Regions from separate parts of the Pantoea sp. GABEPS69 genome, predicted to be linked through region 4. Evidence: predicted binding sites of a transcription regulator. Region 4 holds the regulator's gene; each other region holds the start of a gene.

Region 1 (2,203 bases), 1.5 Mb from region 4:
TACGCTGCGATACGGCCGACTGCGTAATGCATAATTTCTGTGCGGCGCGCTCAAAGCCGCGTTCGCGAATCACTGCATCCAGCGCCTGAAGCGTTCGATAATCGGGGCGTTTCATTGTTGTTCTCTCTCCTTCAGGGTGGACGATACTATGCCACAAAATATTCATCTGGCGCGCGTCGAAGGCGCTTTCCCTGCGCCGCGCGTCGCCTTTTTTGCGGGCTGGCTTCCAAAGCGATCACGCCAGCGGAAACAGCCGCGCACATTCGGCGGGCGTTGCTTTATACTACGCGCACTTCGTTGTCGCACAGGTTTTAAACATATCATGACCCAGGATGAACTGAAAAAAGCCGTAGGCTGGGCCGCACTGAAATATGTGCAGCCGGGTAGTGTGGTCGGCGTCGGCACCGGCTCCACCGCCGCGCACTTTATCGACGCGCTCGCCACCATGAAACATCAGATTGAAGGCGCGGTCTCCAGCTCGGAAGCGTCGACGCTCAAGCTGAAGGCGCTCGGGATTCCGGTCTTCGATCTCAACGAGATCGACGATCTCGCGATCTACGTCGACGGCGCGGATGAGATCAACCCGCAGATGCAGATGATCAAAGGCGGCGGCGCGGCCCTGACGCGCGAGAAGATCGTGGCGGCCGTCGCGCGCAAGTTCATCTGTATCGCCGACGCCTCGAAAGAGGTGGACGTGCTGGGACATTTCCCGCTGCCGGTCGAGGTGATCCCGATGGCGCGCGCCTTCGTCGCCCGCGAGCTGGTTAAGCTCGGCGGCCTGCCGGAGTATCGCCAGCATGTCGTTACCGATAACGGCAATATTATTCTCGACGTGCATAACCTGACGATCCTCGATCCCGTCGCGCTGGAAAAAAGCATCAACGCGCTGCCCGGCGTAGTCACCGTCGGCCTGTTTGCTACGCGCGGCGCCGATATCGCCCTGATCGGCACGGCGGACGGCGTAAAAACCATCGAAAAATGATCTGTCCGGCGCGCTAAACGCGCCGGTTATTTCCCTGCGCAAAACATCTTTTCTTTCGCTGCCTAAATTCGGTGACTTATGTCACATAACCGTCATCCACAGCAGGTTCGTTCTTTGTTCGTCGTTCAGCTCCCGATTTTGTGCGGCAATGTGCTGGCCTCAGGCTTGCCCATGCTGGGCGCAAGGCAATCGGTTGTATTGCCGCAGGCGTAAATTTTGATATTTTGACAGAAGGCGCGCTTATGGCGGCCATTGTTGAAATCACAATAGGGTCGGGGAAATGGCAAAGGTATCACTGGAAAAAGACAAGATTAAGTTCCTGCTGGTGGAAGGCGTTCACCAGAGCGCGCTGGAAAATCTGCGCGCGGCGGGTTACACCAACATCGAATTCCATAAAGGCGCGCTGGATGACGAAGCGCTGAAAGCCTCCATTCGGGATGCGCACTTCATCGGCATCCGCTCCCGCACCCAACTGACGGAAGAGATTTTCGCCGCGGCGGAAAAACTGGTCGCCGTAGGCTGTTTCTGCATCGGCACCAACCAGGTCGATCTTAACGCGGCGGCGACGCGCGGCATTCCAGTGTTCAACGCGCCGTTCTCTAATACCCGCTCGGTCGCCGAACTGGTTATCGGCGAAATGCTGCTGATGCTGCGCGGCATTCCCGAAGCGAATGCCAAAGCGCATCGCGGCATCTGGAACAAAAACGCCGTCGGCTCGTTTGAGGCGCGCGGCAAAAAGCTCGGCATCGTCGGCTATGGCCATATCGGCATGCAGCTTGGCGTACTGGCGGAAAGCCTGGGCATGCATGTTTATTTCTACGATATCGAAAACAAACTGCCGCTCGGCAACGCCACGCAGGTGCGTCATCTCGCTGACCTGCTGAATATGAGCGACGTGGTGAGCCTGCACGTGCCGGAAACCCCCTCGACGCAGGATATGATCGGCGCGCAGGAGCTGGCGCAGATGAAGAAGGGCGCGTTGCTGATCAACGCTTCGCGCGGCACCGTGGTCGATATTCCGGCGCTGTGCGACGCGCTGGGGAGCAAACACCTGGCGGGCGCCGCGATCGACGTCTTCCCGCTTGAGCCGGCGACTAACAGCGAACCCTTCAATTCGCCGCTGTGCGAGTTCGATAACGTGATCCTGACGCCGCACATCGGCGGATCCACCCAGGAGGCGCAGGAGAATATCGGTATCGAAGTGGCAGGCAAGCTGGCTAA
Region 2 (2,203 bases), 1.6 Mb from region 4:
TGGCACGGAGTTAGCCGGTGCTTCTTCTGCGGGTAACGTCAATCGACGCGGTTATTAACCGCATCGCCTTCCTCCCCGCTGAAAGTACTTTACAACCCGAAGGCCTTCTTCATACACGCGGCATGGCTGCATCAGGCTTGCGCCCATTGTGCAATATTCCCCACTGCTGCCTCCCGTAGGAGTCTGGACCGTGTCTCAGTTCCAGTGTGGCTGGTCATCCTCTCAGACCAGCTAGGGATCGTCGCCTAGGTGAGCCGTTACCCCACCTACTAGCTAATCCCATCTGGGCACATCCGATGGTGTGAGGCCCGAAGGTCCCCCACTTTGGTCTTGCGACGTTATGCGGTATTAGCTACCGTTTCCAGTAGTTATCCCCCTCCATCGGGCAGTTTCCCAGACATTACTCACCCGTCCGCCACTCGCCACCCAAAGAGCAAGCTCTTCTGTGCTGCCGTTCGACTTGCATGTGTTAGGCCTGCCGCCAGCGTTCAATCTGAGCCATGATCAAACTCTTCAATTTAAGTTTGATTTGCTTAAACCAGTTAAGCGGTGCTCATCTGTAAAACGTCATAATGAATGTCATTATGTGTCCACTCGTGAGGCTTGATATTTTTTAAGCCCGAAGGCTTTGATATCTGCTCCCGAGTGCCCACACAGATTGTCTGATAAATTGTTAAAGAGCGGTGCAGTCAGCGGCGGAGCCTGCTGCTGCGAGGTGGCGTATATTACGCTACTCTCTGTGTCAGTCAAGCGTTTATTTTCGCTCTGACCGACGGTGACTTTCATCACCTCAACACCGCATTCCGTAAGCCGTTGTGCCGTGTCGATGGAGGCGCATTATAGGGAGTCGTTCAGAGAGCGCAACAGCTAAATTGCAGAAAAATGACCGTTCGCTGCATTCCACAGCAAAAGCCCGCCTTATACGTGATTACCCACAAAGTTATCCACAATGCATTTCAAAACGAATTTTTGCGAGCAGCACGCAAACGTTTTCGCTACAATGCCCCGCGACGTCACGGATGCCCCTTTTCGGGGCGTTACCTGAAGTTTCGCCTCTTTTTATTCATAAGAAGATCGCTAAGCTTGATGTAACGCTCTTATTTACGCGAAACAAAGCCAAGGGATAAAACCACCATGCAACAACGTCGTCCTGTACGCCGCGCTCTGCTGAGTGTCTCAGACAAAGCAGGTATCCTCGAATTTGCTCAGGCGCTCTCCAGCCGCGGCGTCGAACTCCTCTCTACAGGCGGAACCGCTCGCCTGCTGGCCGATGCGGGTCTCACCGTTACCGAAGTGTCTGACTACACCGGCTTCCCGGAAATGATGGATGGACGCGTCAAAACGCTGCACCCGAAAGTGCACGGCGGCATTCTGGGCCGTCGCGGCCAGGATGACGCCATTATGGCGCAGCACGCTATCGAACCTATCGACATGGTGGTGGTTAACCTCTATCCCTTCGCGCAGACCGTTGCGCGCGAAGGCTGCACGCTGGAAGATGCGGTCGAGAATATCGATATCGGCGGCCCGACCATGGTGCGTTCAGCGGCCAAGAACCATAAGGACGTGGCGATTGTGGTCAAGAGCAGCGACTACGACGCCATACTGGCCGAGCTGGACGCCAACGAAAACTCGTTGACGCTGGAAACCCGTTTTGACCTTGCGATTAAAGCGTTTGAGCATACCGCGGCCTATGACAGCATGATCGCCAACTACTTTGGCTCGCTGGTTCCTGCCTATCATGGCGAGCGCAATCAACCCGCTGGCCGTTTCCCGCGCACGCTCAATCTGAACTTCATTAAGAAGCAGGATATGCGCTACGGCGAAAACAGCCATCAGGACGCCGCCTTCTATATAGAAGAGAACGTGCAGGAAGCTTCGGTAGCGACCGCGCAGCAGGTTCAGGGCAAAGCGCTCTCCTACAACAATATTGCCGATACCGACGCGGCGCTGGAGTGCGTGAAGGCGTTCAGCGAAGCAGCGTGCGTTATCGTTAAGCATGCCAACCCCTGCGGCGTCGCCGCTGGCGCATCAATTCTTGAGGCTTACGAACGCGCGTATCAGACCGACCCGACCTCGGCCTTCGGCGGCATTATCGCTTTCAACCGCGAGCTGGACGAAGCGACCGCGCAGGCGATTATCAGCCGTCAGTTTGTCGAAGTGATCATCGCCCCTTCCGCCAGCGAAGCGGCGCTGAAAGTCACGG
Region 3 (2,203 bases), 1.2 Mb from region 4:
CAGACTTCCAGCACTTTCTGTTTGGTGCGTTCGATAGTCGCTTCGTCGTTGACGTTATCCAGCACGTCGGCGATCCAGCCGGCCAGCTCGCGGACTTCCGCTTCTTTAAAGCCGCGACGGGTCACGGCAGGCGTACCGATACGCACGCCGGAGGTAACGAACGGGCTTTTCGGATCGTTCGGCACGCTGTTTTTGTTAACGGTGATGTTGGCGCGGCCCAGCGCGGCGTCCGCCTCTTTGCCGGTCATGTTCTTGCTCACCAGATCGATCAGGAAGAGGTGGTTATGAGTGCCGCCGGACACGATGTCGTAGCCGCGCGCGATCAGCACTTCCACCATCGCTTTGGCATTTTTCGCGACCTGCTGCTGGTACGCTTTGAACTCCGGCTCCATCGCCTCTTTAAACGCTACCGCTTTACCGGCGATAACGTGCATCAGCGGACCGCCCTGCCCGCCCGGGAAGACGGCAGAGTTAAGTTTCTTGTAGAGATCTTCGTCGCCGCCTTTCGCCAGGATCAGGCCGCCGCGCGGGCCCGCCAGAGTTTTATGGGTGGTCGAGGTGACGATGTGCGCATGCGGCACCGGGTTCGGATAGACGTCAGCGGCGATCAGACCAGCCACGTGCGCCATATCGACGAACAGGTAAGCGCCGACGCTGTCAGCGATTTCACGCATTTTCGCCCAGTCGCAGACGCCGGAATAGGCGGAGAAGCCGCCAACGATCATTTTCGGCTGATGGGTTTTCGCCAGTTCCGCCAGCTCGTTGTAGTCGATTTTGCCGCTCTCATCGATGCCGTAAGGTACGACGTTGTAGAGTTTGCCGGAAAGGTTGACCGGCGAACCGTGAGTCAGGTGACCGCCGTGCGCCAGGTTCATGCCCAGAATGGTGTCACCCGGCTGCAGCAGCGCGGTATAGACGGCGAAGTTAGCCTGAGAGCCGGAATGCGGCTGCACGTTGGCAAAGTCGGCGCCGAACAGCGCTTTCGCGCGATCGATGGCCAGCTGCTCAACGATATCGACATATTCACAACCGCCGTAGTAGCGTTTTCCCGGATACCCTTCCGCGTATTTATTGGTGAGCTGCGAACCTTGCGCCTGCATTACACGTGGGCTAGTGTAGTTTTCAGAAGCAATCAGTTCAATGTGCTCTTCCTGACGCACTTTCTCTTGCTCCATCGCCTGCCACAACTCGGCATCATAATCGGCAATGTTCATTTCACGCTTTAACATCCGCATCTCCTGACTCAGCTAACTTTTTAACGGCGGTTTAGGCTCCCTTACGGAGCAAAGGCCAACAGTGTAAACCGTTTTGCCAGGTGACGGTAGCGCCAATTCCGCTTTGCACGCAAACGATTGGCTCGGCGCTGGCAAAGGTTTTTTACGCTTTTCTCTATGCCAGGCTCTTCACGATTTTTCATCAGGTTGTGACGTAGATTTTTTCAATTTGTACTTAAACCTTGCCAGCGAGATCGCCCGATTTAGCAGCGGGTTATTTACAACCTCAGGGGTACGATTATAACATGCATTTAAAATGCAACTTTACGCAGCCTGAGGTATTCCCATGCTTGACGCACAAACCATCGCCACCGTGAAATCTACGCTTCCCGCCGTCGCCGCCGTAGGACCAAAGCTTACGGCTCACTTCTACGACCGCATGCTGTCGCAGCATCCCGAACTCAAAAACGTCTTCAATATGAATAACCAGCGCAACGGCAACCAGCGCGAAGCGCTGTTTAACGCCATCTGCGCCTATGGCGCGAATCTCGATAACCTGGCGGCGCTGCTGCCCGCCGTCGAAAAGATCGCTCAGAAGCACGCCAGCCTGGCGATCAAGCCGGAACAGTACGCGATTGTCGGCGAGAACCTGCTGGCAACGATTGAAGAGCTGCTAAATCCAGGCGATGAGGTGCTGGCGGCATGGGGCCGTGCTTACGGCGTGCTGGCCGATGTCTTTATCCAGCGCGAAGAGGCGATTTATCAGGAAACCGAGCAGCAGGCAGGCGGCTGGCGCGGCACGCGCCCCTTCCGCATTGCCGCTATCGAAGCGCAAAGTTCCGTTATCAAAAGTTTTACACTGACCCCGGTCGACGGCGGCGCGGTTGCGGCATTTAAACCAGGTCAGTATCTCACCGTGCATCTGCATCCCGCCGAATTTGAGTTTCAGCAGAATCGCCAGTATTCGCTGACCCACACCAGCAACGGCA
Region 4 (2,203 bases):
CCGAAAACCATTCGCTAAACGCGAAAAAAAACCGGGATAATCCCGGTTTTTTTATCGCTGTCTGTTAGTGCATGACGGCGGTAAAGCTAAAGGCCACAATCATCAGCAGCGCCGCGCCGGTGGTCATTAATGCCAGTTTCAAATCGGTGCTCATTTCCTCTCCTTATCCACACAATTATCAGGGTCTTGTGCGATTTTCCCATAGTTGTCGGTAAAAATCTCGTTTTATCCCGCAAGCCTTGTTAGAATCCCCGGCTTTGTTGCGCAACTGACGCAACGCCCGTACCGTTCGTACGCAACAGCCCCTGTTTTGTCCTGCCCAGTGAGTATTTCACCGACAAAAACTGTAGCGAATTAACAGAAAACTCTCTTAGCGGACGCAAACGTTTAACATTATGCTTATCAGTGGGTTATTGATAAGTTCTGGAGTCTCTTTTTAATGGCAACAATTAAAGATGTCGCGAAGCGCGCGGGTGTTTCCACCACCACCGTTTCCCACGTGATCAATAAAACGCGCTTCGTTGCGGAAGAGACGCGCAACGCCGTCTGGCAGGCGATTCAGGAATTACACTATTCGCCCAGCGCCGTGGCGCGCAGCCTGAAGGTCAACCACACTAAAACGCTGGGGCTGCTTGCCACCTCCAGCGAAGCGCCCTATTTTGCGGAAATCATCGAAGCGGTCGAGCACCACTGCTTCGAGCGGGGCTACACCTTAATTCTTGGCAACGCCCACAACGATCTGCAAAAGCAGCGCGCCTATCTGTCGATGATGGCGCAGAAGCGCGTCGACGGCCTGCTGGTGATGTGCTCCGAGTATCCGGACGATCTGCTGAAGATGCTGGAAGAGAACCGCAATATTCCGATGGTGGTCATGGACTGGGGCGAATCGCGCGGCGATTTTACCGACACCGTGCTCGATAACGCTTTCCAGGGCGGCTATCTGGCGGGACGCTATCTGATTGAACGCGGCCATCGCGATATCGGCGCCATTCCCGGCCAGCTGGAGCGCAACACCGGCGGCGGGCGCCATGCGGGCTTTTTGCAAGCGCTGGAGGAAGCAGGCATCGCGGTGCGTCCCGAATGGATCGTACAGGGCGATTTCGAACCGGAATCGGGCTATCAGGCGATGCAGCAGATCCTGCAGCAGAAGCAGCGCCCGACGGCGATCTTTTGCGGCGGTGATATTATGGCGATGGGCGCGATCTGCGCCGCCGACGAGATGGGACTGCGCGTGCCGCAGGATATTTCGGTGATCGGCTATGACAACGTGCGCAACGCGCGCTACTTCACTCCGGCGCTGACCACCGTGCATCAGCCTAAAGCCCAGCTGGGCGAGAAGGCGCTGGAGATGCTGCTCGATCGCATCACCAGCAAACGCGAAGTGTCGCAGACCATCGAAGTGCATCCCACGCTGATTGAGCGCCGCTCGGTCGGCGACGGCCCGTTCCGCGACTACCGCCGTTAATCCTCGCTTAACCACTCCTGATTGAGCGTTTGCGCATCGCCGAGATAGCTGAGCAACCAGCTAAGCGCCGGCGATGCGCGCGCCTCCGACCAGCTCACGCAGCAGTGACTTTCCGGAAAGGGTGCAGGCAGCGTCAGCTCCGCCAGCTCGCCCTTATCCAGCAGCGGACGCGCCAGATGGCCCGGCATCATCGCCACGCATAAGCCATCCAGCACGCACGCCAGCCCCGCCTGCCAGTCCGGCACCACCAGTCGGCGCTGGTTATCCAGCGTCCAGGTCATGCGGCGCGGCAGCGCGCGCGAGGTATCCTCCAGCACCAGCGACGGCCAGACGCGCAGCGCGTCGTCGTCGAGCTGCGGCTGCTGCGTCAGCGGATGGTGGCGCGCCACGACGCAGCGCCAGTTCAGCGCGCCCATATCGCGAAAGGAAAAGCGCCCGCCGACCGGGATCGCCTGGGTGGCGCCGATCGCCACGTCGACGCGTCCGTCGGCCAGCGCGTCCCATACGCCGTTAAACACCTCATAGCTGATGTGCAGCTCCATATCGGGAAAGTGTCGATAGAAGTCGGTCACCAGCTGACGGCTGCGTGGCAGCTTCACGATGCGATCGACCGCGATGCTGAGCTGCCCGCGCCAGCCGTTGGCCAGCTGCTGGCACTGCCTGCGGGTGGCGAGCATTTTTTTGATAACCTCGCGGCCTTCGCGCACGAAATGCTCGCCAGCGGCGGTCAGCGCCACG

Evidence for each region. Region 4 encodes PurR, which represses purine synthesis genes. Its sites were predicted from a motif close to CANGCAAACGTTTGCNTG; they were not measured.
Region 1: a site for PurR is predicted at 1,165-1,182, ahead of serA (phosphoglycerate dehydrogenase). Genes of this name have one in related genera too.
Region 2: a site for PurR is predicted at 980-997, ahead of purH (bifunctional phosphoribosylaminoimidazolecarboxamide formyltransferase/IMP cyclohydrolase). Genes of this name have one in related genera too.
Region 3: a site for PurR is predicted at 1,342-1,359, ahead of glyA (serine hydroxymethyltransferase). Genes of this name have one in related genera too.

What each region holds. Positions count from the first base shown of each region.
Region 1 covers NZ_CP118618.1:736,800-739,002, forward strand. The annotation lists gene PVE98_RS03480 (LysR family transcriptional regulator ArgP) at 1-115, opposite strand, end outside; gene rpiA (ribose-5-phosphate isomerase RpiA) at 323-982, shown strand; gene serA (phosphoglycerate dehydrogenase) at 1,263-2,203, shown strand, end outside.
Region 2 covers NZ_CP118618.1:3,768,984-3,771,186, forward strand. The annotation lists rRNA gene PVE98_RS18315 (16S ribosomal RNA) at 1-520, opposite strand, end outside; gene purH (bifunctional phosphoribosylaminoimidazolecarboxamide formyltransferase/IMP cyclohydrolase) at 1,135-2,203, shown strand, end outside.
Region 3 covers NZ_CP118618.1:980,444-982,646, reverse strand. The annotation lists gene glyA (serine hydroxymethyltransferase) at 1-1,229, opposite strand, end outside; gene hmpA (NO-inducible flavohemoprotein) at 1,561-2,203, shown strand, end outside.
Region 4 covers NZ_CP118618.1:2,208,611-2,210,813, forward strand. The annotation lists gene PVE98_RS10850 (C40 family peptidase) at 1-18, shown strand, start outside; gene PVE98_RS10855 (YnhF family membrane protein) at 65-154, opposite strand; gene purR (HTH-type transcriptional repressor PurR) at 440-1,465, shown strand; gene punR (DNA-binding transcriptional activator PunR) at 1,462-2,203, opposite strand, start outside.